Regions from separate parts of the Methylobacterium ajmalii genome, predicted to be linked through region 1. Evidence: riboswitches for the same ligand, from Rfam matches in the RefSeq annotation. Region 1 holds a riboswitch; each other region holds the start of a gene.
What was found. A riboswitch is a leader RNA that binds a small molecule or an ion and turns the genes downstream of it on or off. The one in region 1 is predicted to bind cobalamin.

Region 1 (5,180 bases):
CCCACCCCGGTTGGGCCTCCGGCACCACGCATCAAAGTGCCGGTTGCACACGGATGGCGCACAATTGTGCTTGTGTGGGGGCGGCGCGGCGGCTACCACTGTGATCACAGACACGACACAAGCCGCCCTCGAGAGCGGTCCGCAGTCTGGGGAGGAAGGCCCTCTTGAAGGGCAAGCACCGCCGCGACGCCATCGCGGCGGTGCTTCTCGTTTGGGGTCACGCCGCTCCACGAGATGACGAACGTGCCGGCGGTGACGCCGCCGCTCGCCGGCGCCCGCCCCCGGACCGCTCGCGGCCGATGGCCACCACCGCGAGAGATCCCGCCCGGCCGATGGCCCCGGGGACACGACGGGACTGCGCCCGTCAGAACCGCCCCGCCAGGGTCAGGCGCAACGCGGTCGGCTCGACCGGGTGGAAGTGCCGGTCGGCCACGGCGGCGGCCTCTCCGGGCAGGCGGGACTCGTAGAAGTAGGTGATCTGGTCGGCCTTCGCGTTCGTCAGGTTGAGCACGTCGAGGGCGAGGCTCACGCCGTTGTCGAAGGCGTAGCCGAGCCGGCCATTGAGCAGCGCGGTCGGCTTCGAGCGCACCGAGTTGTCCTCGATCAGCGGCCGGGAGCCGAAGTAGCGGAAGCGCAAGGATCCGAACCAGCCCCGGCCCTCGCCGAAGGTGACCCCCGCCGACGCGATGGTGGTCGGCGCCTCCGGCACGCGCTGGCCGACGGGGTCGCGGTCGGAGAAGCGCGCGTTGGTGATCGTCAGGTCGCCCTCCAGCCGCAGCCACGGCGTGACCGCGTAGTGGTTGCTCCACTCGATGCCGAAGCGGCGGGTCGGCCGGCTCGGCTCGGTGGTGCCGGTGTCGCCCTGGAACAGGTTCTCGGAGGCGAAGTCGAGCCGGAACAGGGCGAGGCTCGTCTCCAGCCCGGCGATGGAACGGTTGCGGATCCCGACCTCGTAGCCCGTCGAGGGCACCAGGAACGGCGAGCGGCTGATGTTGAACAGCGGGCTTGCCGGATCGACCGTCGCGGTGACACCGCGGACGTCGTTCGAGTGGAAGCCGCCGCCGTAGTTCACGTAGATCTCGGTATCGAGCCACGGCCCGAGCACCGCGCCGAGCTTCGGGGTGACGATGCCGTCGCGGGCCCGGCCCGAGTTCGCCGGGGTGTCGGAGCGGACATCGGCCGAGTAGCCGTCGGCCCGGAAGCCGACGCTGGTGCGCAGCCAGTCGGTCCAGCGCACCCGGTTCTCGTAGTAGAACGCCGCGCTCGCCTCCAGCACCCGGTCGTCGAGCACCGTCGAGCGGTACTGCCGCGCCGTGGTGTTGAACAGACCGACCCGGATGTCGTCGGTGCGGGTCTGGAGGCCGATCTCGTTCTCCATCGGCAGCCCGAGCAGGTCGCCCTGGAAGACGCGGCTGATCTCGCCGCCGCCGAGCACCCGGGCGTCGCGCTGGCGGAACTGGTCGCCGTTGACGGGATCGTTGAGGAAGTAGGTGAAGTTGTTCCAGAGGTTCATCTGGTAGCGGATCACGTAGGCCGAGGCCCGGGTGATGCCGCCCGCGTCCGATTGGCTCCAGCGTCCCGAGAGCGAGAAGCGCCCGGTCTCGCCGCCATCGGTCGGGTCCAGCGTGCCGTAGCGGCCGATGATCCCCTCCGCCACCGCCCGCTCGGGGATCTGGTTGGTGGCGTTCCACTTCGCCCAGTAGGCCATGCCGGTGACGGAAAACCCGTCGGTCGCGGTGCCCTGGCTGTAGCGGGCGACGCCGTTGAGCTTGCGCAGGGCATCGGGCACCACCCACGGCCCGTCGTAGGTCTGCGCCTCGCCCGCCACCAGGAGGTTGCCCGCGCCGAGCGGCACGGAGGCGGCCGAGAGCCCGCGCTTGTAGCCGAAGCTGCCCAGCGTGGTCAGCGCGACGTTGCGGTCGAGCTTGTCGAGGTAGTCGATCCGCACCGATCCCGCCGAGGCGAAGTCGCCGTCGCGGACGAAGTACGGGCCCTTGTGGAATTCGACGGCGCCGACGAGCTCGGGGATCAGGAAGTTGAGGTCGGCATAACCCTGGCCGTGGGCATGGGTGCGCATGTTCACCGGCATGCCGTCGACGTGGAGGGCGATGTCGGTGCCGTGGTCGAGGTTGAAGCCGCGCAGGAAGAACTGGTTGGCTTTGCCCTCGCCGGAATGCTGGGTGACGATCAGGCCCGGCACCGATTCCAGTACCTCGCCGGGACGGGTGACGGGGCGGCTGTTGAGCTGCGCGCCCGAGATGATCCCGGCGCTGGCGGCATCGACGGTCGCGAGCGCTCCGCCGATGCCGGTGACGCCGCCGACGTAACCGGCACTGGCGGCGGGGCCCGACGACGCGGGCGGCGGGGCGGAGACCTCGATCTCGTCGAGGCGGATCTCGCCCGCAGGCCCCTGGGCACCGGCAGGCGAGGATGCCACGGCGGCGATGCAGGCGACGAGCGGGGGAACGAACGAAAGGCGGGAGGCAGGCACGGTCGGGACTCGGGCAACGGCAGTGGCACGTCACCGCGAACGAGGCCGCCCGGATCGCGAAGACCCGTTCCGACACCCGTCAGGACACCCCGCCCGACGCGCTTCGCGCGTGACCACGACTGACGGCAGGTCTCCTGGCTCGCGGGTCGGTGCCCGCCACCGTCTTCCCGGGTGAGTCACCCAGTGACTATGGTGGTGGAAGGCTCGCCGCTTACAGTTGCGGGGGCAGCCGCGGCATCGGGTAAACCCCCACCGCGTTCCCTTTTGATCCCCGAGGGGAACCGTCGCCGTGAGGGTGGCGGTTCGGGGGATCCGGGTCAATGCCCCGCGGTGCGATTGCGAACGCGCATGTCTCGTCGCCGGCAGGTCGTTGCACCCGGGCACCGATGCGCGCCGGGCCAGTTCGCGTCGAGGCCACGCCCCGGGACACGATCCGGCATCACGCGGCACGCCCCGGCTCCGGCGGATCCGGAAACGGCGTCCAGTGGGTGAACGCCTCCGGGGCGTAGCCGTGCTCGGTGGTGGCGACGTGCCAGGGGCGCGCATCGCCGACGCGCCCGGGATCCCAGCGGATCACGGCGCGCCGGTCCGGCTCGTCCCGGTGGATGGCGATGATCCAGCGGCCGTCCTGGGGCGCGCGATCGATGGGCCTCCAATCGGTCATCGGCTGCTCCTCATCGTCTGCTCCGCGGCGGCGGACACTCGTCGTCCAACGCGCCGCGCCTGCCGCCGTTCACCGTCAGCGCGGCGCGGACCCGCGCACCAGGCGCTCGCCGGCCTCGCATTCGCGCAGGAAGGTCGCCCGTCCGTCGCCGGTGATGCCGCTCCGGTCGGCCTTGGCCTCGCAGACGTCCCGCTCGCCGGTCCGCGGGGCGTCCTCGGCGAGGACGGCGGCGGGAGCCAGGACGGGGGCCAGCAGGGCGAGGAGCAGGACGGCGCGGCGCATGGCGGATCTCGGAATGTCGGGCGGGACCGGTGAGGCATCGTCGCGCCCGTGCGATGGTTCCCGTGCGCCGGCGGTTCCTGTCAGGGCTTGGCGCGGCCGGCCCGGTAGGCGGCCAGTATCTCCGGCAGCCGGTCGAGGACGTAGTCGGCGAGGCCCGGCTCCGCGGTCTCGTCGAAGGACACCGCGACCCGATCCGAGCGGCGCTCGATCCGGGCGATGCCGCGGCCGGCCTCGTCGCTCCAGACCTGCGGCGCCGGCCGCGGGGCCGCCGGAGGGGCGAGCGCGTGCAGCACGGCCGCGAAGCGCTCGTTCGTCGGCGTCTCGGCGAGGGCCGGATCGGCGATGAGCCCGGCGATCCGCTTCGGGCTCGCCGCCCGGATCCGCTCGGCGAGCAGCATCCATCGCGGCCGCCCGGCGGCGGGCGCCGGGCCGATCGCCCGGACGACGTCGGCCGGCACCGTGCGGGCGACCGAGATCAGGGTCGAGAGGTCGCCCTTGCCGACGCCCATCGCGGCGATGATCGTGGCGCGGGAAAAGCCGTGCTCCTCGAGCCGCAGCGCGAAGAACGCCCGCTCGATGTAGCTGAGGTCCTGCCGCTCCAGGTTCTCCTTGCCCTGGGCCACCACTAGTTCGGCGTCCGAGAGCGGGCGCACCACGGCGCGGACCGGCCGGGCGAGGCGGCGCGCCGCCTGGATGCGGCGGCGGCCGTAGGCGACCTGGAACCGGTCCGGGTCGGCGGGGTGGGGGCGCACCAGGATCGGCACCTGCTGGCCGCTCTCGCGGATGCTCTCGACCAGGGCCGCCAAACCCGGATCGGTCGCGTCCGCCACCCGGTCGGCGATGAAGGAATCGTCGATCCGCTCCGGGGCGATCTCGACGACAACCGTGCCGGCCTCGATCTCGGCGGCGGCGTCGGCCCGGGCGGCGAGCCCGCGCAGCGTGCTGCTCATCGCCCGCACCGCGCCGCTGCGGCTGCGCTCCGGCGAGCGGGAGGCCGGGTTTGCAGCTGCGAACTCGGGCTCGGCCGGGGTCGGGTTTGCAGCTGCAAACGGCTCGGGCGCCGGCGGGGCGGCGGCCGGCTCGGCCGCGGGCGGCGGGACGGCCGGCTTCGGAGCCGGGCGGGCGCCGAACAGCGCGTCGAGGTTCGACTTGCGGCTCATGGGCGGCCCCAGGCACGGCGGATCAGGCCCTCGATCTCGCCATTGACCGCCTCGAGGGATTCGAGCGCCCGGTCGTAGGTCGAGCGGGTCACGCCCTCGCGGCCGATCTCGTACAGGGTCTGCTTCGACAGGCCGGCATCCGACACGGCGGAGGACTTGAGCATCGGCGCGGTCAGCACCGCGTCCTCGAACAGGGTGCGCAGCATCCCGACGATGCGGGTCTGGGGCGCGTCCTGCTGCTCGTAGCGGGTCACGAGGTAGCGCAGCCAGTCGTAGTGCAGCCGCCCGCCGGATTCCGCCACCACGCCGAGCAGGTCCTCGGTCATCGCCAGGAACTGGCTCATCGAGGCGACGTCGAGCATCTGCGGATGCACGGTGATGAGCAGCGAGGTCGCGGCGCAGAGCGCCGAGAGGGTGAGGTAGCCGAGCTGGGGCGGGCAATCGATGACGACGATGTCGTAATCCTGCGCCACCGTGTCGATGGCGTGGGCCACCCGGTCGAAGAACAGCGGCTCGCCGGCCCGGCGGCGGGTCAGCGCCCGCGGCGTCTCGTGCTCGAACTCCATCAGCTCGAGGTTGGCGG
Region 2 (5,180 bases), on a different contig from region 1:
GGCCCTGGTCGTCCCGTTGGGCGAGGGCCGGGGTGACGGCCAGGAGCGTGAGGAGGGCCGCGGCGGCGGGCAAACGAAGCGACGTCGGGGTCAAGGTGTCATTCCCGATTGAGGTCATGGCCCCTAGGGTAGATGCCTCGGGCCGCCCGGCAAGCTCTGTCAGGTCACACCCTCGTGCGGCGTCGCTCCCCGGTGCGGATCTGCAACGCGCCCGGCGGACGCCGTGCCGCCCGGTTCGCTCGGCCCGACGCCGCCGCTGTCGTTCCATCGTCGAGGCGGGATGTCGCCCAGCAGAGCTTCCGGTCGAGCTTGTCGCGCGGGACAGACGATCCGGCGCTATACAGCCAAGCCTTGATTAAGATTGGCTGAATACCGTTTTCAGATCGCATTAAAATCCACGGCTTTATTGCGGCGCCAACGAAGCGAGAGGCGGCCCCGACCGGCGCGCCGGGCCTCGGTGGACAAGCCCGTCCGCCGCGGCCCGGCCATCGGCGGCCGCGAGGCGATGCGGCGATGCGCGACGACGAGACCGACACCGACGCTCCGGCCGGACCGGAGCCGCGATCCCGTGGCCGCCCGGAGGGACGGGGCGAGCTCGACACCGAGACGCAGCGCCGGCTCGGGCGGGCGCTGCGGGCCCACTACGCCGACCTCCTCAGCGCACCCGTGCCGGATCGGTTCGCCGCCCTGCTCGCCGGGCTCGAGGCCGCCACCGCGGGACACGCGGCCCCGCCGGACGCGCCCGCCGCCGACCCCGCCGGGCAGGAGGATGCGCGATGACGTCCGCGATGACACAGGTCGATCCCGAGATGCGGGCGCTGCTGCTCGGCGCGATTCCCGCCCTGCGCGCCTTCGCGTTCTCGCTGACCCGCGACCTCGACCGCAGCGACGACCTCGTCCAGGACACCCTGGTGCGCGCCTGGACCAAGGCCGACAGCTTCACCCCCGGCACCAACCTCTATGCCTGGCTGTTCACGATCCTGCGCAACCTGTTCTACTCCGAGCAGCGCAAGCGCCGGCGCGAGGTCGAGGATGCCGACGGGGTGATGGCGGGCCGCCTCACGGCCTTGCCGGACCAGGAGGCGCGGGTCGAGCTGTCGGCCTTCCAGGCGGCGCTGAGCACCCTGCCGGCGAGCCAGCGCGAGGCGCTGGTGCTGGTGGGGGCCCAGAACTTCACCTACGAGGAGGCGGCCGAGATCTGCGGCGTCGCCGTCGGCACGATCAAGAGCCGGGTCAGCCGGGCGCGCGGGCGGCTCATCGAGCTGCTCGGCATGACCGGCCCGGACGACATCGGCAGCGACGGCCGGACGCTGGCGGCGATGGGGCATCCGTGATCCCGTTCGGATCCGAAGGCCTTGCGGGGTGCGGCGTCCCGGCCTGCCGCACCCCGGAACACTTTCCTGCACCTCGGGGTTTCGATGACCCGACGGCAGCCGTGCGGCGCTGCCGTCCACCCCGTGGAGTTGGCCGATGCCCCGCCCCTACGAAGCCGTCGCGGACGCGATCCGCACCGCCCGCTCGATCGTGCTGCAGGAAGGCTCCGCGCTCGCCGTGGCGGCGCGGGCCGGCGACGATGCCGCGCTCGATGCCGCGAGCTGCGACCTCGTGAGCCGCATCGCCCAGGCGATCCTGGATGCCGAGCAGGAAGCGATGGCCCGCCATCTCGTGGCCGCCGACCCGTTCGCGACGCGCCGGCTCAGCGCCTGAGGACAGCCGTCGCGCCGGGTGCCGAATCGGTTGGTCGCCGGGCGCGGGAGATCTAAGACACGTCGACGACTTCGATCTTCGGAGCGTGGGACGAGGTCGCGGATGAACGAGCATCGCCATGACGGCCTGAGCAGACTTGCGTTGGCAGGCCAACGCTTCGCCCGTTCAGGTTCTTGTTTGGTCGCAGATTTTAGGCGCCGGACCGGTCACCGCTTCGGCGAGATCTGCTTGAGGCCGAGTCATCCGCCGAGTGCTCCGTCGCGCTGCCGCCTCCTCGCGATCCTGGCCCTGATCGGCCTCGCCCTTTCGCCCGCCCGCGCCGGGGAGGGGGGGCAGGAGGCGCCGAAGGAACCCCTCCATCTCGTTCTCGCCACCGCCACGCCCGGCGGCGGATTCCCGGCCTACGGCGAGGCACTGGCAGCGGCGATCCGGGAGGCGAGCCCGGACATCACCCTGGAGTTGCGGGCGAGCAAGGGCTCGACCGAGAACCTCGACCTCCTGCGCGGGGGCCGCGTCGATCTCGGCCTCGTCCAGGGCGAGTACGCGTACGAGGCCCTGGCGGGGCAGGGCACCGCGCCGGCCGTCACCGTGGTCGCTCCGGTCTATTCGGCGCCGGGCCTGTTCGTGGTCCCGGCGGACGGGCCGGTCGCGGCCTTCGACGACCTGCGCGGTCGGCCGGTGGCGCTCGGCACCCGCAGCTCCGGCCTCACCGCCATGGGCCGCACGGTCCTGCGCGGCGCAGGCCTCGACCCCGACCACGATATCCGTCCGATCCTCCTCGACCATGCCGGCGACGGCCCGGCGATGCTGCGCGACGGGCGCGCGGCGGCCCTGTGGGGCGGCGGCACCGGCTGGCCGGGCTTTCGCGCCGCGGCCGCGGCACCGGGCGGGGCTCGGTTCCTCGGTCCCCCGACGGCGGCGATTCCCGCGATCCTCGCCGCGAGCCCGTCCCTGCGCCGCATGACCGTGCCGGCCGGCACCTTTCCGGGTCAGACAGGGGCGATCGACACGGTGGGGTCGTGGAGCTTCATCCTCGGCCGGCCCGGGCTCGACCCGGGGGCGGTCGCCCGTCTCGTGGCGGCGATCGACGCGGCGCGGCCGGCCTTGGCGCGGCGTCAGCCGCACGAGCGTCCGAGCGATCCCCGCGACCTCGCCGATGCCGTCCCGGCCGGCTGGCTTCACCCCGCCACGGCCTCGTACCTGCGGCAGGCCGGCACGCCCTGAGCCCTGACAGCCCGAGATCCGGTGTGTTCCTGTGGACACAGGGTACGCAACGTTATTACAATGCGTTTCTGGTCTATTGCTGCATCGCGGTGACCGTGGCACCTTCGCGGCAGCCAAGGTTCCCCGGGCGTCGCGCCCGGGGCTAAGAGGGAACCCGGTGCGCTCGGTCGGCAAGACCGTTCGGGCAAGACCGGGGCTGCCCCCGCAACTGTGAGCGGAGAGATCCCGCCGCCGACGGTCACTGGTGCGCCGCACCGGGAAGGCCAGGCGGGAGCGACGATCCGCGAGCCAGGAGACCTGCCTTCGGCGCGCGCCACGTCGGCGCGGTCACGTCCTGCGGGCGGTGCGGCCCGGGGGAGCGCTCGGGTCCGGCTGCCGCGTTCAGGAACGCGGGATGCCGCCTGCCGCTCGTCCGTCCGCCCCGCGCGGCAACATCGAGTGTGCTTCGTGAGAACCCGTCCGCCGCTTCGCCATCCTGCGCCCTCCCGCCGCCGCCGCGGCGCCGTCCTGGCGGGCGCCGTCGCCGTCGGCCTCGCCGCACCCGCGGCCCGCGCCCAGGAGAGCATCGCCCTCGACGAGGTCGTGGTGGAGGGCAGCGCCCCGGCGGGCGGTCCGCAGGCGCGGCTGACCGCCGCGTCCGGCACGATCGGCCTCATCGGCCCGACCCCGGGCTTCCGGGCCGACCGCGCGGTGAGCAGCACCAAGACCGACACGCCCCAGCGCGACGTGCCGCAGGTCGTCACGGTGGCGCCCCGCGAGGTCATCACCGATCTCGCCGCCACCCGGGTCGACCGCGTCCTCACCTACACGCCGGGCGTCGCCCTGCAGAACAATTTCGGCGGGCTGACCATCTTCAGCTACGCCATCCGGGGCGTGACCACCTCGGAACTGTACAAGAACGGTTTTCCGCTCAACCGCGGCTTCCCGCCGCCGCCCGACACCCAGAACGTCGAGCGGATCGAGGTGCTGAAGGGCCCCGGCGGCGGCCTGTTCGGGCGCAGCGACCCTGGCGGCCTCGTCAACCTCATCACCAAGCAGCCGACCGCCGAGCGCTTCGTCGAGATGGGCGGGCTGTGGGGCTCGTTCGAGGAGGTCCGCGGCACGGTGGATTCCGGCGGCGCGCTGAACGAGGACGGCACGCTCCTCTACCGCTTCAACCTCGCGGCCGGGCGCCAGAACAGCTTCCGCGATTTCGTCGACGGCGACCGGCTCTTCGTCGCTCCCGTCGTGAGCTGGCAGGTCACGCCCGACACCAAGGTGACGGTCGAGACCGAGTTCCTGCGCAACCGCACGGTGTTCGACCGCGGCGTCATCGCGATCAACAACCGGCTCGGGTTCCTGCCGATCTCGCGCTTCCTCGGCGAGCCGGGCCAGAGCATCTACCAGACCAACGACTCGATGCAGATCCGGGTCGACCACCGCTTCGACGCCGACTGGCAGATGCGGCTTGCCACCTACCTCAACTCCAACTCGCTCACCGGCGAGGCGGTCGAGGTGCGGGGCATCGCCGCCGACAACCGCACCGTCCTGCGCGACCGCAACTACCGCAACTACCGCGCCGACATCGCGCTCGGCCAAGCCGAGCTGGTCGGGCGCTTCGACACCGCCGGGATCGGCCACACCGTGCTGCTCGGCTTCGAGCGCGAGAGCACCGACGGCACCTACCAGCAGATCCGCTCCAACACCCGCCAGAACCCGTATTCGCTCGACATCTACGCCCCGGCCTACGGCCAGCCGCTTCCGAACTACACGCGCCAGACCAACGGCTTCGAGCAGGTGATGAACACCGCGCTCTACGCCCAGGACCAGATCGCGCTGTCGCCCGAGTGGAAGGCGATGGTGGGCGTGCGGTTCGACTTCTTCGAGCAGGCATTCCGCGAGCGCAGCACCGGCGTCCGCAGCGACCAGACCTACTTCGCCGCCACGCCCCGGGCCGGCCTCGTCTACCAGCCGCTGCCGGAACTGTCGCTCTACGCCAATGTCGGCACGAGCTTCCGGCCGAATATCGGGCCGGACGCCGCGGCCTCGTCGTTCAACGGCCCGTTCGCGCCGGAGACCGGCCTCGGCTACGAGGTCGGAACCAAGCTCGACCTCTACGGCGGCGCCTTGAGCCTGACGGGCGCCGCCTTCCGGGTCGAGCGCCAGAACGTGCTCACCGCCGATCCCAACAACAGCGGGTTCTCGATCGCCGCCGGCGCGGTGCGCAGCCAGGGCTTCGAGTTCACGGCGGCCGGCCAGCTCTCGCCCTC
Region 3 (5,180 bases), on a different contig from region 1:
CCCTCGCCGAGTTCCGCATTCATTCCCGCCGCCAGGTCGAAGAACCGCCGCCGCACCTCGGCCGAGAACGGGTTCTCGCGCTCGATCGCGTGGTAGACCTCCGGGGCGTCGTGCCGGACCATCCCGACCGCCTGCATCACCAGGTCGAAGCTGCGGGTCGTCATCCGGGTCGGCAGCGGCTCCATCGCCACCAGCACCTTGGCGATGAGATGGGTCAGGCCCTGCACCGCCGCCGCCTCGCGGTCATGCGCCTCGGGCGTGGTCAGGATCACAGTGAGGCCGAGGGCGCGGCGCAGGAACGCGCCGACACGGCGCGCCCGCTCGCCCCGCACCGGGCAGACCGCGATCTTGAGCCCGCGCAGGCCGTCGCGCGCGCTCTGCGGCCCGAAGAGCGGGTGGGTGGCGACGATGTCGACGTCTTTCGGCAGTCCCGCCCGCATGATCTCGGCCGGGCGCACCTTCACCGAGCCGACATCGAGGACGAGGGCACCCGGCCGCAGGTGCGGGGTCATGCCCTCCACCACCGCGGCGAGGGTCGAGACGGGGGTGGCCAGGATCACCACCGGGCAGGCGGCGGCCTCGGCGAGCATGGCGGGCGCGGCGCCGGCCTCCGCGATCACGCCCGAGGGCACGAACGGGTCGTGGACGCACAGGTCGGCGTGCGGCTCCAGATGCGCGGCGACGAGGCGGCCGAAGGCGCCGAAGCCGATCAGGCCGACCGAAACGGGGGTGTCGAGGGGAAACGGCACGGGGAGACCTCGGCGGTGGGCGAGGTCGGCGGGCCTGGAACTTTCGGGAAAAAGCCTCAACCGCCGACACGTCGCAGCGGTTGAGAGATGACGAGCACTCCGCCGCTTAAGGATGCGGCGCGGGATAGAGTCCGGTCGGGAGGGCGCTGGTCATGGCCGAGCCTGTAGCCTCAGCCGGCCGGCACCGTCAATCGGCCCCATTCAGTTAGAACTCGATCCCCTCCTGCGCCTTCACCCCGGCGGCGAAGTGATGCTTGACGACCGCCATCTCGGTCACGAGGTCGGCGGCGGCGATCAGCTCCGGCTTGGCGTTGCGGCCGGTGACCACGACGTGCAGGTCGGGCCTGCGCCGGCTCAGTGCCTCCACCACCTCGGCGAGCGGCAGGTAGTCGTAGCGCAGCGCGATGTTGAGCTCGTCGAGGACGAGGAGCCGGATCGCCGGATCGGCCATCAGCGCCTCGGTCCTCGCCCAGGCGGCGCGGGCGGCCGCGACGTCGCGGTCGCGGTCCTGCGTCTCCCAGGTGAAGCCCTCCCCCATCGTGTGCCACTCGACCTGGTCGGCGAAGCGGTCGAGGGCGAAGCGCTCGCCGGTCTCCCAGGCGCCCTTGATGTACTGCACCACCCCGACCCGCCAGCCGCGGCCGAGCGCCCGCAGCATCAGCCCGAAGGCCGCGGTCGACTTGCCCTTGCCGGGGCCGGTATGGACGATGAGCAGCCCCTTCTCGATCGTCTTACCCGCCACCTCGGCGTCCTGGACCGCCTTGCGCTTCTCCATCTTGGCGCGGTGGCGCGCCGCCTCGTCGTCGCTCATCGTGTCTCTCCCTTGATCGTCATGGGTAGGCCCGCCACCACCAGCACCACCCGGTCGGCGAGCGCGCCCAAGCGCTGGTGCAGGCGGCCGGCCTCGTCGCGGAACCGGCGGGCGAGCGCGTTCTCGGGCACGATGCCGAACCCGACCTCGTTCGAGACCAGCACCAGGGGCCCGGGCGCCGCGGCGCAGGCCGCGAGCAGGTCCGCGACCTCGGCGGCGAGGTCGGCCTCCTCGTCCAGCATCGCGTTGGTGAGCCACAGCGTCAGGCAGTCGACCAGCACCGGCCGGCCCGGCGGCGCCCGGCGGATCGCCCCGGCGAGGTCGCGGGGCGCATCCACGGTCTCCCAGGGCGGCGGCCGGCGGGCGCGGTGGAGGGCGATGCGCTCTCGCATCTCGTCGTCCCACCCTTGCGCCGTCGCGACGTAGAGCCAGGGGCCGGCCTGCGCCGAGACCAGCCCCTCGGCATGGGCGCTCTTGCCCGAGCGGGCACCGCCCAGCACCAGGGTCAGGCGCGGCGCGGCGCGGGTCTCGTCCGGCACGGAACTCTCCTCGGGCGCGGGGGTCGGGTGGAAATCCATCGAATTGGGGGTGTCGGGGCACGGCGCGGCGATTGCAAGCCCGCAGGCGAGCGGCTAGGGTCGAGGAGACGGTGCCTCGATCACGAGGTGAAAAGGGAACGCGGAAACCGGGATCGTCTCGGCCTGCCGCGGCTGCCCCCGCAACTGTGAGCGGACGATTACGGCCCGCCATCGGCCACTGGAGCGATCCGGGAAGGCGGTGGGCCGGTGTTGAGAGCCCGCGAGCCAGGAGACCTGCCGTCATCCTTTCATCTCGACGCCGCCGGTGGGGCGGCAGGAGCTTCGTCATGGTCGCGATCACCCGTACCCTCTCCCCCGACCTGGTCGGCGAGCGCCTGAGCGCCGTGCTCCTGGCCGCCACCCTCGGCGTCGGCCTGCTGTTCGTCTCGGGCTTCGCGCCCGTGGTCGCCCTGCACAACGCCGCGCACGACTGGCGCCACTCCGCCAACTTCCCCTGCCACTGACCAGGGCTTGACCGAACGCGGCTGCGCGGCCTGCGCCCTTCACGGGGAGCGGGCCCGTTTCCCGTTGGTCGTGCAGGTGATCCCTCGATGACGAAACGACTGCTCGCCGCGGCCCTGGTCGCCGGCTTCCTGGCCGCCTGCGTGGCGTCCGTGCTGCAATTCGCCCTCACCTCGCCGCTGATCCTGGCGGCGGAGAAGTACGAGACGGCCGAGACCGCCGAGCCGGCCTTCGCCGGCAGGGCCTTCGCTAACCCGCTGATCGTGCTGGCCCATGCCGGACACGACCATGGCGGCGAGCCGCAATGGCAGCCCGCCCCCGGCCTGCCGCGCCTCGCCTTCACGGCGCTCGCCACCCTGGTGAGCGGCGTCGGCTACGCCTTGCTGCTCGGCGCCGTCCTGGTCGCGACCGGCCGCACCGTGACGCCGGGCGAAGCGCTCAAGTTCGGCATCGGCGGCTTCCTGGCCGCCGGCCTGGCTCCCGCGATCGGGTTGCCGCCGGAACTGCCCGGCATCGCCGCGGCGGGCCTCGAATCGCGCCAGCTCTGGTGGGTGGCGACCGCCCTCGCCACGGGTATCGGCCTCTACCTGATCGCGATCCGCCGCGGCCCGGCGGCGATCGCGGTCGGCCTCGCCCTCCTCGTCGCGCCGCATGTCTGGGGCGCGCCGCACGGGCCGGAAGAGATCTCCGCCATGCCGCCGGTCTTCGCGGCGCAGTTCGCCGCCCGGTCGCTCGCCATCGGCTTCACCTTCTGGGCGGTGCTCGGCCTCGCCTTCGGCTGGGCCTGGGGGGCGGTGGCGGGACGGACGAGAGATTCCGTCCGCGGCGGGGTGGCGGCGTGAGCGATCCCATCTCCCCCGATATCTGCGTCCTCTACGTCTGCACCACCTGCCGCGACGCGGCCGACCCGGCCGACGGCCCCCGCGCCGGGGCCCGCCTGCACGAGGCGCTGGCCGCCGCGCTGGCCGCACGGCCCGGCGCGCCGGTGACGATCGAGCCGGTGGAGTGCCTCTCGGTCTGCAAGCGGTCCTGCACGGTCGCGGTCGCGAGCCCCGGCCGCTGGACCTACGTCTACGGCGACCTCGACCCGGCGGCCTCCGCCGAGGTCATCCTCGACGGCATCGGCCTCTATGCCGGGACGCCGGACGGCATCGTGCCCTGGCGCGAGCGTCCGCAGGAGTTCCGCAAGGGTGTCGTCGCCCGCATCCCTCCCGCGCCGGTGAACGCATGACCATCCTCAACAAGATCCCCTGCACCATCGTCACGGGCTTCCTCGGCGCCGGCAAGACGACGCTCGTGCGCCACGCGATCGAGCACAACGACGGCCGGCGGCTCGCCATCATCGTCAACGAGTTCGGCGATGTCGGCTTCGACGGGTCGCTTCTCGCCGAATGCGGCATCCCGGGCTGCGACGCCGATGCGGTGGTGGAACTGCCGAACGGCTGCATCTGCTGCACTGTCGCGGACGATTTCGTTCCGGCGCTCAACAAGCTCCTCGACCGGCCCGAGCCGCCCGAGCACATCCTGATCGAGACCTCGGGCCTCGCCCTGCCCAAGCCCCTCGTCCAGGCCTTCAACTGGCCGGCGATCCGCTCGCGGGTCACGGTGGACGGCGTGGTGGCGGTGGTGGACGGCCCGGCGGTGGCGTCCGGCGCCTTCGCGGACGATCCGGAGGCACTGGCCGAGCAGCGCGCGGCCGATGCCAGCGTCGACCACGAGAACCCGCTCGAGGAGGTGTTCGAGGACCAGCTCCTCTGCGCCGACCTCGTGGTGATGAACAAGTCCGACCTCCTCGACGAGGGCGAGCGGGCGCGCGTCCGCGCCGAGGTCGAGGCGCACCTGCCGCGCGCCGTCAAGCTCGTCGAGACCGCCCACGGCGCTCTCGATCCCCGCGTGCTGCTCGGCCTCAACGCCGCGGCCGAGGACGACCTCGCCGCCCGCCCCTCGCACCACGAGACGGAAGAGGACCACGACCACGACGACTTCGAGAGCGTGGCGATCCCCGTGGCGGCCGCCGGCTCGCCCGAGGATCTGGCCGCCCGGGTCGCCAAGGCCGCCGAGGTCGCGGGCGTGCTGCGCATCAAGGGCTTCTGCGCCGTCGCCGACAAGCCGATGCGCCTCGTCGTCCAGGGCGTCGGCCGCCGCATCGCCCATCATTACGACCGCCCCTGGCGCCCGGCCGAGCACCGCGACGGCACGCTGGTGGTGATCGGGCTCACCGGCTTCGACAAGGCGGCGGTGACGGCGGCGCTGAAGGGCTGAGGGATCGGTACGCCAGTTCCGGCGTACCAGGTCTCGCGGCCTGCGACAGGCCGTCCGTGTCGGGAAGAAGCGCGGATCTCCCCTCTCCCCGCCCGCGGGGAGAGGAGGGACCCGCGCTTTACTTTCGAAGCGGGATGCCTGACGCCATGGCGTCGGGATGAGGCCGAACCTCGACTGTCGAAACCCCCAGCCCCGGAGGGCCATCCCATGTCGGAGCCGGCGCCGCGGCCCTGGAGCGTGCAGGACTTCTTCTCCTGGCAGGAACAGCAGCCCGAGCGCTACGAGCTGGTCGGGGGGGTGCCGGTGCGCCTGATGGCG
Region 4 (5,180 bases), on a different contig from region 1:
AGGTTGTCCTTGGCGATGTGGTAGGCCGCCACCGTCCACTCGCCGCGCCCGCCATCGAACAGGCCCTTGGCGCCGGCCTCGACCTGCTCGCCGGTGGCGAGCTGGAACTGCGCTTGCGGGACGCTGGTGGTGATCAGGCTGCCGAGCGGGTCGGCGGCGGTGGCGTATTGTGCGTAGAGCGCGAAATCCGGAACCGGGGTGTAGACGGCGCCGACCCGGAAACTCGTCGAGTCGAAGGTCTTCTCGAAGCGGCTGCCGGCCAGCGGCCGGCTCACCGCCACCGTCGGGGCGTCGTAGCGCACCCCCGTCACCAGGGCGAGCTGGGGCGACAGCTCGAGCCGGTTCTCGGCGAAGACCGAGGCCTGGCGGGTCCGCGACACGATGTCGGTGCGAGTGCCCGCGACGTTGATGAAGGCGCCCGGGACCGGGTTGAACGGATCGACCGTGCTCTCGCCGCCGAACGGCGCGTTGCTGTCGCGCCGGAACGCGATGTGGTTGACGTCGAAGCCGACGACCGTCGTGGTCTTGAAGCCGAACAGGCTGCTCCGTAGCGTCGCGTCGAGGCGGTTGCCGATCTGCTCCTCGTGGTGGAGGATCTCGATGTAGTCGCTGCGGCCGATCAGGCCGGTCGCCGGCTGGTAGGTGTATTGCTCGACGTCGCGCCAGTGCCGCTCGGTCGAGAGCCGGTAGGCGGTGTTGCGCACCGTGATGTCGGCGCTCGGGTTCCATTCGGTGCGCAGCTGCGTCCAGTTGTCGAACCAGGCGATCTGCGAATCCCGGATGTTGTAGTTGATGAAGCGCAGGCGGTCGGGCACCCGGTTGCCGACGAGCGGCGAGCCCCAGTAGCGGGTCGGCTCGTTGTAGCCGAGGTCGTGCGAGAGGGTGACGGCCAGGTCGGGCGTGACCCGCCAGGTCATCGCCGCCGAGAGGGCGAGGTTGCGGAAGTCGCCGTCGGGCTTGACCCAGCCGTCGGCCCGGTTGCCGCTGAGGTTGATCCGGTAGGCCAGGTCCTCGCCGACCGGCCCGCCGCTGTCGAGGGCGAGCCGCGCCACGCCGTCGGAACCGATCGCCGCCCGCGCCTCGCCGAGGGCGGTGAAGACCGGCTTCTTCGGCACCACGTTGATGATCCCGCCGATCGCGCCCTCGCCGTAGAGCACCGAGGCGGGCCCGCGCAGGACCTCGATCCGCTCCGCCGACCAGGTGTCGAACGGGAAGGTGACCGTGCCGACCCCGACATAGAGCCGCGTGCCGTCGTAGAGCTGCTGCACCGAGCTCGGCCCGACGAAGCCGCGGCTGGCGAAGGAGAGGTTGCCGTTGCCCGGGCCGGCGACGCTGGTGATGCCGACGGCGTTCTGGGTCACCGCCTCCTCGACGGTGTTCTGGCCCCGGGCCCGGATCGTCTCGCCGGAAATGACGTCGAGGCTCGCCGGGGTCTCGAGCGGGGTGAGGCCCAGCCGGCTGCCGGAGCGCGCGGGCGTCGCGAGGTTGAGGCCGGGGGCGGCCACCTCCCGGTTCCGGCCGCCCGCCACGTCGATGGCATCGAGGGGCAGGTCTTCGGCGCCCGCGGGCGCGGCGGCGAGGAGCGGGGCGGCGAGGGCGGCGACGGGAGCGAGGCGGCGGGCGCGACGGGGAGACATGCGGGTTTCCAGAGGAGGCGTGCGCACCGTCCGTAGCGGAGTCATCCTAAAATGTAACGTTATAAAGTTACATTCTCGCCATCCGGTCCGTCGCCGTGATGGGACGGCGCGCGGAGGGCGCGCCGCATCGGCGGATCGGGGGAGGGCGGCGGGGGACATGGCGGGACGAGACGCGGCTGTGGCACGTCACCGCGAACGACGGCGCGACGGGGACCTCTCGCCCCCATCCCGACACCCGTCAGGACACCCCGCCCGACGTGCTCGCGTGTGACCACGGCTGACGGCAGGTCTCCTGGCTCACGGGTCGTCGCCTGCCATCGTCTTCCCAGGAACCGTGTCGGGTTCCCAGTGACATGAATGATGGAAGGCTCGCCGCTTACAGTTGCGGGGGCAGCCGCGGCTTCGGGCAAGCCCTCACCGCGTTCCCTTTTGATCCCCGGAGGGAACCGTCGACGAAAAGCTTAGCCATTCGGCAATCAAGGAGCAACCGTCGTCGACGCGCGAGAGACGCGGAAGACGAGAACGGACGGCGCGACGGACCGCGCCGATGCAGCCCCCGGCTTTCTCAACCACGCCGCGCGATCCCGCATCGACGCCGCCCCGCACCCCTGACATACAGAGGCCCGAACGGCCCGGTCGGGCCGCGAACAAGATCTGACATAAACTCCCTGGGAGGATCCCCGATGTCGTTCCGCTCTCGGGCCGCCGGTCTCGCCGGCCTCGCCCTGTCGCTCGCGCTCGGCACCTCCGCGCTGGCGCAGGATTCCAAGGCGCCGATCAAGGTCGGCGTGCTCAGCGACATGAGCGGGCCCTTCGCCGACCAGGCCGGCACCGGCTCGGTCACGGCCGCACAGCTCGCGGTGGAGGATTTCGCCAAGGAGGCCGGCGAGCTGAAGGTCGAGGTCGTCTCGGCCGACCACCAGAACAAGCCCGATATCGGGCTCGCCACCGCCCGCCGCTGGCTCGACCAGGAGGGCGTCTCGACCATCGTCGATCTGCCGAACTCGGCGGTCGCGCTGGCGGTCGCGAACCTGATGCGGGAGCGCCACCGGGTGGCGCTGGCCTCGAGCGCGCTCACCTCCGACCTCACTGGCAAGGCCTGCGCGCCGACGACCGTGCAGTGGGTGTCCGACACCTGGGCGCAGGGTTCGGCCACCGCGCGTGCCGTCGCCGGCCGCGGCGGCAAGTCGTGGTACTTCGTCACCGTCGACTACGCGCTCGGCCACGCGCTGGAGCGCGACGCCACCGTGGCGCTGAAGGCTGTCGGCGGCACCGTGAAGGGGTCGACCAAGCACCCGCTCAATGCCGGCGACTTCGCCTCGCCGCTGCTCTCGGCCCAGGGCTCGGGCGCTCAGGTGCTGGCGCTCGCCGATACCGGCGCCGACATGATCAACGCCGTCAAGCAGGCGGCGGAGTTCGGGTTGATGCCCCAGATGCGGCTCGCCGCCCTGTTCGTGCAGCTCTCCGATACCCATGCGCTGGGCCTCAAGGCGGCGCAGGGGCTCCAGCTCGCCAGCGCCTTCTACTGGGACCGCACCGACGGCACCCGCGCCTTCGCCAAGCGCTTCGCCGAGCGGATGAACGGCCGGATGCCGACCGAGAACCACGCCGGCGTCTATTCCTCGACCCTGGCCTACCTGCGGGCGGTGCGCGACACCGGCACGATCGAGGGCGAGAAGGTCGTGGCGGCGATGCGCGAGAAGCCGATCAACGATCCGCTCTTCGGCACCGTCACGGTGCGCCAGGACGGCCGCGCCGTGCACGACGTCTTTCTGTACGAGGTGAAGAGCCCGGCCGAGAGCAAGGGGCCGTACGACTACTACAAGCTCCTCGACACCGTGCCGGGCGACCAGGCCTTCCGGCCGATGGCCGAGGGCGGCTGCCCGCTGGTGAAGTAGGGGAGCCGCGCCCGACCGCCGCCTCGACTTCGGCGGGGCCCGACCCAGATCAGGGGCTTGCACCCCTGTTAGGCCCCGCCGAGAGTTTCCCATGTCCGACGCCGTCCTGACCCTGAACGACGGGAAGCGCATCCCCCAGCTCGGCTTCGGGGTGTGGCGGCTCGAGAACGAGGAGGCCCCGGCGATCGTCGGGGCGGCGCTCGAGGCCGGCTACCGCTCGATCGATACCGCGGCGGTCTACGGCAACGAGGCCGGGGTCGGCCGCGCCATCGCGGCCTCGGGCCTGCCGCGCGAGGAGGTCTTCGTCGCCACCAAGGTCTGGAACGACCGCCACGGCTACGACGAGACCCTGCGGGCCTGCGAGGACTCGCTCGCCCGCCTCGGCCTCGACCACGTCGACCTCTACCTCGTCCACTGGCCGGTGCCGCAGCGCGGCGCCTATCTCGACACCTGGCGCGCCCTGATGCGCCTGCGCGAGGACGGCCGCGCCCGCTCGATCGGCGTCTCGAACTTCACGATCGAGCACCTCAAGCGCGTCATCGACGCCACCGGCTCGACGCCGGCGATCAACCAGGTCGAGCTGCATCCGCGCTTCCAGCAGGACGCCCTGCGGGCCTTCCATGCCGAGGCCGGCATCGTCACCGAGGCCTGGGCGCCGCTCGGCCGCGGCGGGGTGCTCGACGATCCGGCGATCCGGGCGATCGCCGAGAAGCACGGCCGCACCCCGGCCCAGGTCGTGCTGCGCTGGCAACTCGACATCGGCAACGTCGCGATCCCGAAATCCGCGACGCCCGCCCGCATCCGCGAGAACCGCGACGTGGCGGGCTTCGCCCTCGATGCCGACGACCTCGCGCGGATCGAGGCCCTCGACGACCCGGCGGGCCGGATGGGGCCTGACCCGGAGACCTTCGGGACGTGAGTGCCGCTTGATCGGCGGCGCCGGGCCGGCCTAGGCTCGGCCCCCGATCAGCATCGAGAGACAGCCCTTTGAGCGGCCGCACGCCCCCCGAGACCCGCGCCGCCTACCGGCGCTTCGTGCCGATCACCACCCGCTGGGCCGACAACGACGTCTACGGCCACGTCAACAACGTGGTCTATTATGCGTTCTTCGACACGGCGGTGAACAGCGTGCTGATCGCCGACGGCGTTCTCGATATCGCGAAAAGTCCGGTGATCGGCCTCGTGGTCGAGACCGGTTGCCGCTACTTCCGCTCGATGGCGTTTCCCGACCGGGTGACGGCCGGAATCCGGGTCGCGCATCTCGGCACGTCGAGCGTGCGCTACGAGGTCGGGCTGTTCCGCGAGGACGAGGAGGCGGCCGCCGCCCAGGGGCACTTCGTCCACGTCTACGTCGACCGGGCGACGCAGCGCCCGGTGCCCCTGCCGGCGGAGCTGCGCCGGGCGCTGGAGTCGCTCACCGCATGACCGGCGAGACCGACCTCGCGCGGCTCCTCGCCGGGATGCGGCCGGAGCGGCGGCCGGGCAGCTACGTCTTCGCGACCCTGCCGGACGGCGCGGTGCCGGCGGGGCTCGACCCGGCGATGCGCTTTCGCGAGGCCGAGGGGACGACCCTGATCCTGACCGGGGACGAGGCGGCGCGGGCGGGGCTTGCCGGCGCCTTCCCGTGCGGCTGGATCACGCTCGC

Region 2: another riboswitch for cobalamin. It lies ahead of V3T34_RS24160 (TonB-dependent siderophore receptor); the one in region 1 lies ahead of V3T34_RS25675 (TonB-dependent receptor).
Region 3: another riboswitch for cobalamin. It lies ahead of V3T34_RS24770 (CbtB domain-containing protein); the one in region 1 lies ahead of V3T34_RS25675 (TonB-dependent receptor).
Region 4: another riboswitch for cobalamin. It lies ahead of V3T34_RS00405 (TonB-dependent receptor); the one in region 1 lies ahead of V3T34_RS25675 (TonB-dependent receptor).

What each region holds. Positions count from the first base shown of each region.
Region 1 is NZ_JAZFXT010000063.1:83,788-88,967, forward strand. Features, by position in the region: gene V3T34_RS25675 (TonB-dependent receptor) at 365-2,395, opposite strand; cobalamin riboswitch at 2,599-2,791, opposite strand; gene V3T34_RS25680 (hypothetical protein) at 2,931-3,155, opposite strand; gene V3T34_RS25685 (hypothetical protein) at 3,231-3,437, opposite strand; gene repB (plasmid partitioning protein RepB) at 3,518-4,597, opposite strand; gene repA (plasmid partitioning protein RepA) at 4,594-5,180, opposite strand, start outside.
Region 2 is NZ_JAZFXT010000058.1:111,346-116,525, reverse strand. Features, by position in the region: gene V3T34_RS24185 (hypothetical protein) at 1-94, opposite strand, end outside; gene V3T34_RS24180 (NepR family anti-sigma factor) at 514-780, shown strand; gene V3T34_RS24175 (sigma-70 family RNA polymerase sigma factor) at 789-1,334, shown strand; gene V3T34_RS24170 (hypothetical protein) at 1,471-1,707, shown strand; gene V3T34_RS24165 (TAXI family TRAP transporter solute-binding subunit) at 1,936-2,931, shown strand; cobalamin riboswitch at 3,031-3,250, shown strand; gene V3T34_RS24160 (TonB-dependent siderophore receptor) at 3,379-5,180, shown strand, end outside.
Region 3 is NZ_JAZFXT010000060.1:86,823-92,002, reverse strand. Features, by position in the region: gene V3T34_RS24785 (prephenate dehydrogenase) at 1-749, opposite strand, end outside; gene cobO (cob(I)yrinic acid a,c-diamide adenosyltransferase) at 955-1,560, opposite strand; gene cobU (bifunctional adenosylcobinamide kinase/adenosylcobinamide-phosphate guanylyltransferase) at 1,557-2,138, opposite strand; cobalamin riboswitch at 2,191-2,394, shown strand; gene V3T34_RS24770 (CbtB domain-containing protein) at 2,426-2,602, shown strand; gene V3T34_RS24765 (CbtA family protein) at 2,690-3,442, shown strand; gene V3T34_RS24760 (DUF1636 family protein) at 3,439-3,831, shown strand; gene cobW (cobalamin biosynthesis protein CobW) at 3,828-4,862, shown strand; gene V3T34_RS24750 (Uma2 family endonuclease) at 5,070-5,180, shown strand, end outside.
Region 4 is NZ_JAZFXT010000002.1:40,405-45,584, forward strand. Features, by position in the region: gene V3T34_RS00405 (TonB-dependent receptor) at 1-1,637, opposite strand, end outside; cobalamin riboswitch at 1,903-2,103, opposite strand; gene V3T34_RS00410 (ABC transporter substrate-binding protein) at 2,321-3,535, shown strand; gene V3T34_RS00415 (aldo/keto reductase) at 3,627-4,454, shown strand; gene V3T34_RS00420 (acyl-CoA thioesterase) at 4,523-4,960, shown strand; gene V3T34_RS00425 (ACT domain-containing protein) at 4,957-5,180, shown strand, end outside.